Regions from separate parts of the Occallatibacter sp. FHG110214_02 genome, predicted to be linked through region 1. Evidence: riboswitches for the same ligand, from Rfam matches in the RefSeq annotation. Region 1 holds a riboswitch; each other region holds the start of a gene.
The links. Region 1 has a riboswitch for cobalamin ahead of AC5S3R_RS17940 (carboxypeptidase-like regulatory domain-containing protein). Riboswitches for the same ligand answer to the same signal wherever they lie in the genome.
Positions count from the first base shown of each region.

Region 2: another riboswitch for cobalamin. It lies ahead of AC5S3R_RS14275 (ribonucleoside-diphosphate reductase subunit alpha); the one in region 1 lies ahead of AC5S3R_RS17940 (carboxypeptidase-like regulatory domain-containing protein).
Region 3: another riboswitch for cobalamin. It lies ahead of cobU (bifunctional adenosylcobinamide kinase/adenosylcobinamide-phosphate guanylyltransferase); the one in region 1 lies ahead of AC5S3R_RS17940 (carboxypeptidase-like regulatory domain-containing protein).

Region 1 covers NZ_JBZYWK010000025.1:72,217-74,472, forward strand. Annotated here, with positions in the region: partial or broken gene AC5S3R_RS17935 (histidine phosphatase family protein) at 172-579, shown strand; cobalamin riboswitch at 675-874, shown strand; gene AC5S3R_RS17940 (carboxypeptidase-like regulatory domain-containing protein) at 915-1,640, shown strand; gene AC5S3R_RS17945 (outer membrane beta-barrel protein) at 1,637-2,256, shown strand, end outside.
Region 2 covers NZ_JBZYWK010000016.1:69,165-71,420, reverse strand. Annotated here, with positions in the region: gene AC5S3R_RS14275 (ribonucleoside-diphosphate reductase subunit alpha) at 1-1,078, opposite strand, end outside; cobalamin riboswitch at 1,180-1,372, opposite strand; gene AC5S3R_RS14270 (hypothetical protein) at 1,522-1,923, shown strand; gene AC5S3R_RS14265 (efflux RND transporter periplasmic adaptor subunit) at 1,991-2,256, shown strand, end outside.
Region 3 covers NZ_JBZYWK010000021.1:23,907-26,162, forward strand. Annotated here, with positions in the region: gene cobT (nicotinate-nucleotide--dimethylbenzimidazole phosphoribosyltransferase) at 1-512, opposite strand, end outside; gene cobU (bifunctional adenosylcobinamide kinase/adenosylcobinamide-phosphate guanylyltransferase) at 509-1,045, opposite strand; cobalamin riboswitch at 1,202-1,378, opposite strand; cobalamin riboswitch at 1,478-1,672, shown strand; gene AC5S3R_RS16310 (TonB-dependent receptor) at 1,985-2,256, shown strand, end outside.

The sequences.
Region 1 (2,256 bases):
GTACCCAAACTAATCCTGATCGCTCATGCAGCCACGCAAGCACAAAGGCGAGCAGCCTTTCCGCTCGATGAGCCCATTGCTGAAGAAGAGATTGCCAGGATTACCAAAACCAATTGGGTGCTACCTCGCGCAGAATATATCTACTTCGCGCCAGAATAGCGCACACAGCAAACAGCACACTACTTGAGATTGCAGGCTGTTGTCGCTCCCGCACTGCGCGATTGCTACTATGGGAGATGGCAGGGCCGAAGCATGGAAGATGTGCAGACAACAGAGCCGGATGGAATCCTGGCATGGTTGACGGACGCGAGTGCCTCTCCTCATGGCGGCGAGTCCATTGAAGAACTAGTAGCCAGGGCTGGAAGCTGGATGAAAGAACAAGGTGATTTGGGTCACACCTCTACGGTTGCAATTACTCATCCAGCAGTAATTCGTGCCGCTATTGTTCACGCTCTGCATATCCCCGCACAGACATTCTGGCACTTCGACATTGCGCCGCTATCTCTTACAGATATTAGGTTTAGCCGCGGACAGTGGACCGTGCGATGTACCGGCTGCTCTTTGCACACAGCAGAGTAGGCAAGCGGGAGCGACGCAAGCAACGGACCTGTTCGTCTTGAATCACCACATACAGGTACTACAGCAATTTTTGGCTTGGTAGTGCTGTGCTATGGTGAGTTTCAGATATTCCGGGTGCCCGCGAGGGCGTAATAGGGAAGCCGGTATAAGTCCGGCACGGTCCCGCCACTGTAATCAGGACATGGAGCTTCCAAGTCGCCACTCGGATGAAACCGGGGAAGGCAGCAGCTCTGCAAGCTGCATAGCTGCAGCTTGACCTGAGAGTCAGGAGACCTATCCAGGATGAATTTACGATTTTTCTCCGCGTGGAAACGGAGGCAATCGCTCGCAAATCTTTGAGCCTCGCCTACCCTTTTCTCGCCTGCGAGGTGTTTGTGTTTTATCCAGTGCTTAATGCTCTTCATGTTGCTAGCCGAAAGAGCGTTGCTTCTCTTCTCTTCCTTACATTTTTTCTACTGGGTGCGCTTCCTGTTTTTGCCGCAAGCGGTGGAAGCATCTCCGGCGGAGTCGCAGACCCCAGCGGCGCTGTGATTGTCGGAGCAACGCTCAAGCTGGTAAGCACCACGCAGCAGACAGTGTGGCAGGCAGTCACGGACAAGGAGGGGCGTTACTCCTTTCCAGATCTTCCAGTAGGACATTACGACCTGACTATCACTGCCAATGGATTTGCACCTCAGAAGGAGATCGACGTTGCCGTTGATACGGATTCAGCCATCCGGCTGGATTTTGTTCTTGCTGTTGGAGAGCAAGCGGATACGGTGACAGTAACAAGCGATGCCGCCGTGCAGATTGAAACTACCGCGACACATCTCGGCGAGGTTGTTTCCGGTGCGCAGATGACTGCGGTCCCCTTGAATGGGAGAAGCTATACGGATCTGCTCGCGATTCAGCCGGGCGTTGCACCTATTTCGACGCTCTTGCCCAGTTCCGTCATTATGGCGGGAGTTACTGGAAGCCTCGATCCTTCAGGAGATCTTAACCCCGGCAACCTTGCAATAACGGGCAACGTGAGTCCTCCAATGGATTTCTCGTCAACGGAATCGATGTGCAGGAGCACATGAATGGTGGTACCTCCATCATTCCTAACCTTGATTCCATCGAGCAGTTCCGCGTTCTGACCAACAACTTCGATCCGGAATACGGCAACTACAACGGCGGGATGGTCACTGTTGTTAGCAAATCAGGCGCAAGCCAATTTCATGGAGAAGCGTTTGAATTTCTGCGCAACACTGATCTCGATGCGCGTGGATATTTTGATCCCACACGCTCTGTTTTCCGGCAAAACCAATTTGGTGGAACGGCAGGAGGCCCAGTAAGAAAAGACAAGATATTTTTCTTTGCCGATTACCAAGGCACGCACACCACGCAAGGCATCTCTACCGGAAACATAACGGTGCCTACTACTGCTCAGCGTGGCGGCAATTTCCTTGACCCCTCTTCAAGTCAGAGCCAACTTACTGGCAGAGTCAGCGGGTCATACCTTGCGTCGCTGCTTACGCAAGAACTTGGCTATGCAGTTTCCGCAGGAGAAGCCTATTCACAAGTCTTTTCCAATGGTGTAATTCCACAGAGTGCATGGTCTGCGCCAGCAAAGAATTTGCTCCAATACATTCCGAAGCCCAATACCGGCACCAGCCAGTTTTCTACTTCTGCCTATGACCAGACCGTGCGCGACGA
Region 2 (2,256 bases), on a different contig from region 1:
TGAAGAGCGTCGGCGTGGAGCACATGAAGTCAAAGGACGAGAGCAGGTTGTAGAACTCGATGGCGCGCTCGTCGCGGTCGATTTCGCGCAGGGCAAGGCCCATGGATACGCGCATGAAGAAAGCTTGCGGAAGCTCGAAGCGGATGCCGCTGGTCTGCAGGAAGTAGCGGTCGTAGAGCGTCTGCAGGCCGAGGAACTGGAAGTTGCGGTCGCGCTCAGGCTTGAGGGCGTTGGCGAGGCGCTTCAGATCGAAGCTGGCCATTTCCTTGTCGAGGATTTGCAACTCGATGCCGCGACGAACGAATTCGGGGAAGTATTCGGCGTAGTCGACTTTGCGATGCTGCTGGTGCGTGTCCTTTGCCGCGAAGAGGAAGGTGAGCGCTTCGTCGTGCAGGATATTCAGGAGCAGGCGGGCGCTGACGTAGGCGTAGTTCGGTTCCTGCTCGACGAGCGTGCGCGCGGCCATGGTCTGCGCGAGGCCGAGTTCGTGGAGTTGGATTCCGTCATAAACATTGCGACGTACTTCCGCCATGACCGCGTCCGCGGAGACTCCGTCGAGGCCGGCGCAGGCGTCGGTGATGTCGCGGAAGAGTTGCCCTTCATCGAGCGGCTCTGTGCGGCCATCGGCGAAACGTACGTGCAGGCGCGGCTGCAGAACGGTGGTCTGCTCTTCGTGTTTGCGGCGCTCTTGCGCGCGCTCTTCGCGATAGAGAACGTAGGCACGGGCGATCTTGTGCTCGCCGCTGCGCATGAGCGCCAACTCTACCTGGTCCTGGATATCTTCAATATGGATGGGGCGGCCGGGCTGCGAGCGGCGGTTCAGCGTTTCGACAATCTGCGCGGTCAGTGTTTCCACGGCATCGCGGATGCGGCGTGAGGCGGCGGCGTCCGCGCCTTCCACGGCTACAAAAGCTTTCGTAATGGCTAAAGTGATTTTGTTGGAGTCGAACGGAGAGAAGCTACCGTTGCGGCGGATTACCTGGAGGCCGGTGGACTGCTGCGGAGCCTGGTCGAAGTTGTTGGAGACGGGTGGAGGAACGGCAGGACGGGATGGGAGGTCGTGCGTCAGGGCGGCCATGGGGGAATCTCCTTATGGCCTCGGACGGGTTTGCGGGGAGACAGAGATGGCTCTCGGAGTGTCCGAAAGCTTTTCTGCTACCTCGCCTCCCCTCGGAGGCGTGAGCGTATGTCTTCGTGGCAGGTCTTCGGACTTACAGGCGGCCTACTTGCTCCAGCTTCCCGGCCTGTTTAGGACTAGTGCTTTGGTTGGAGCGTTCGTTCCTGATTACCGCTGCGGGGCAGTTCCGGACTCGCACCGGGTTCCCTTTTCACCGGATTTTGTTAATCCGGCACCGCGAAGTGAAGATAACTATGGCATGTGGCCAGACGGAAGTCAACCCCATATCTTGGGGTGTCTGTGCAAAAAACTGGCAGGTCTGTGGATAGCTCGTCCGTTGTTCGGGATAGGGACAGGAGCGTGTAAAATTATCCCAAGCTGCACTGTATTGGGAGAATTTTGGGGTGGAGTTACCTGCCACAAATCGCCGCTGGACGGATTTGGCGCCTTGGTCGCGCCGAATTTTTCTATTGGCAATCCTGATGCTGGGGGTGGGGGTTTTTTCCTGGGGCACGGCATACAAGATGTCGCTCTACCGGGTTTCGCCCATCCACAATAAGGTTCCCGTTGCCAAGCTTCTGACGCAATCCAGCAAGGCGATTCAAGACAAGGTTGTGTCTGTCACAACGCCGCGTAGCTTGACGGCGTTGCCTTTGCTGCTGGACCTGGCGTTGCTGATGTTTGCGCTGGATTTGCGTAAGGGATGGTCTCAGGCCGTGCTGGCGCATAAGCCTTTGCGGCGTTTGTCACTCTATTTCCCTCCCGCATTGTTCCTGCGCCCTCCTCCTTTTCCTCTTCACGGATAAATTGCCTCCGGCAGATGCCGGTCGCGTTCTTTCTATCTTGCATTTCCGTTGAAAGAGGTTTCTGCCCATGCGCGGCAAACGCATTCTTGTCTACGCACTTTGCGTAGCTGTGGCGGTCATTGCGATCGCTCTTGTTTTTCATCCTTTTCAAACATCTAAACAGACTGCTACAGCGCAGCCATTGCGTGTCGTTTCTGTTGTGCAAGCGCGGCGCGGAGAGATTGCGCGTCAGCTTGTGCTGGCGGGAGTCTTCCAGGCATTTCAGGAAATTGATGTGCATGGAAAAGTCTCCGGCTATGTGCGGCATATCAACGTTGATATAGGCGACCGCGT
Region 3 (2,256 bases), on a different contig from region 1:
TAACCGACACGCAATGCTTTCCCAACTTCTTCTTCGCTCATCGCAGCTTCATGCAGCATATTCCGCGTGCCGCGCCGCACCTTGCGATCGAGAAGCCCCGCAATCGAGCCAAATTCCGCATCCACACCTACATCGACGACGTGCAATGCTGCGTGGTGCAATCGCGCTAACACGTTGATTGCGGCGCCCTCCGCTAGAAAGTTCAGAACCATCTGCCGGGTCACTTCACGTGGATATGCGCTAACGCCTTCTTCTGTGATCCCATGATCTGCAGCAAAAACATAGGCTGCTTTGCTTACCGGTTCCGTGATTCTTTCGCCTCGAATCGCTACAATTTGGGCCGCAATGTCTTCAAGCCTGCTCAGGCTCCCGAGTGGCTTCGTCAAGCTGTCGAGATGCAGGCGTGCCCTTGCGCGCCATTCTTCGCTCGGCGGACTAATCGCTCTAATCAACTCGTCAATGCCAGGTTGGCTCATCTCAGGCTTCGCGGCTGGATTTATGGAAACGGTCACATGCCCTCCTTTTCGCTGAGAGAGCCCTTGAGCACAAGTGGAAGCCCTGCCACCATTAAAACGACATGGTCAGCTACTGCGGCAATACGCTGATTGATCTCGCCGAGCAGGTCCCTGTATCGTCTCCCCATCTCGAAAGCTGGAACAACTCCGCTCCCGACCTCGTTGGAAACCAGCACGATGGTGAATCGATTTGATGTGAGGGACGTACACAGCGCATCTATGCTTTTGTTGATCGCTGCTGCATCGCTTTCATAGACTTCAAGAAGCTTCCCTGCAAACAGCGTCAGGCAATCTACAACCAATAAGTCACAGTCCCTTACCGATTCAATTACCTCCACCAAGTTCAGGGGTTCTTCGATGGTTGTCCAATGCTCAGGCCGTTCAGAACGATGCCGTTTGATTTTGCGCTGCATCTCCTCGTCCTGACGATGCTCCGCTGTCGCGAGGAAAGTGACCTTTTCCGCTCTCGACGCGAGTTGTAGGGCATAGCGGCTCTTGCCGCTGCGGACACCACCTAATACGAGAGTCACATCTCGGGCAGAAGCTGAACACATGCACCGTTCTCCGCGTCACTTACGCAACGCTAAATAGACAGGCGGGAAGAAATACTAAGGCCGCTGCGTGCGTCAGCTTTAGAAGCCGGACACCACAAATACACTCTTCGACTCTCCCATCGAAGTCGAACAAGCCCAGATTGGCATCTGGCCGGTCTCCTGACTTTCGCTTCGACAAGATCGAGCAGCCTTCCCGGAGGTTTGATCTCCAGTGGCTTCCAAAAGGAGTGCCGGTCTCTCAGCGTCACAGTTACGGGGTAGTGGCGGAATCGCACCGCCTTCCCGAACACCAGATGAATTGAAAGATAAATTCTTGGAACTCGACAGGTCAATGGATGTTTGAGTCGATGCATTCCGCTTTCGAGATCAATTGTGACTTAGCAGCATTTCATCGCGCAGGTGCATGTTAGGATAAATTTACTTCGAGGTATCTGCTGAAATTGAAAGCAGATCACAGAGGGAAGCGGGTGTAAATCCCGCACGGTCCCGCCACTGTAAGCAGTGAATCCTTCGCAATCTATGCCACTGTTCCGAAAGGAATGGGAAGGCTGCGACGGGTGATGACCTGCAAGTCAGGATACCTGCCTCGTAGTTAAGATGCGCCCCGTTTCGGTGAAAGCGGAGGGCAGGATGAGGACGTTCTTCGGTTCGGCTTTTCCTCTCTTCTCTACCCTTCTTTTATTCCATCGTTGCGGTCGCTCTAGCTCAATTATTTTGAGGCGCGGACTCCTCGACGGATGTTTACCTTTCTTGATTGGCGGCGCACGCAGCGGCAGAAGCAGGGCTGCGGGATCTCTATGCCACGGCTCCCAATGCGTAGCCACAGCTGCCACCATGTTCTCGTAATAGTCGCTGGAATCCTCGTACAAATTAAGCCATTTAACGGCAACATCCCGTATCCAGGGAGGAGTCAGCATGAAATTGCGGTTCATTTTGAGGATTGCCAGTGTTTTCTTTCTAGCTTGTGCAGTTGCTTGGGCGCAGGGGAATACAAGCTTCAGTGGGGTTGTGAGAGACCCCGCCGGAGTAGCCGTCGCTGGCGCAACGGTAACCCTGGTCTCGCAGGACAACACGACGAGCGTTCGAGTCGTCAGCGACCAATCCGGCCACTATCACTTCGAGCATCTTTCCCCAGCGCTCTATCTGCTTTCTGCTACGGCAAAAGGCTTGGTATCTTCGGCAGTTGT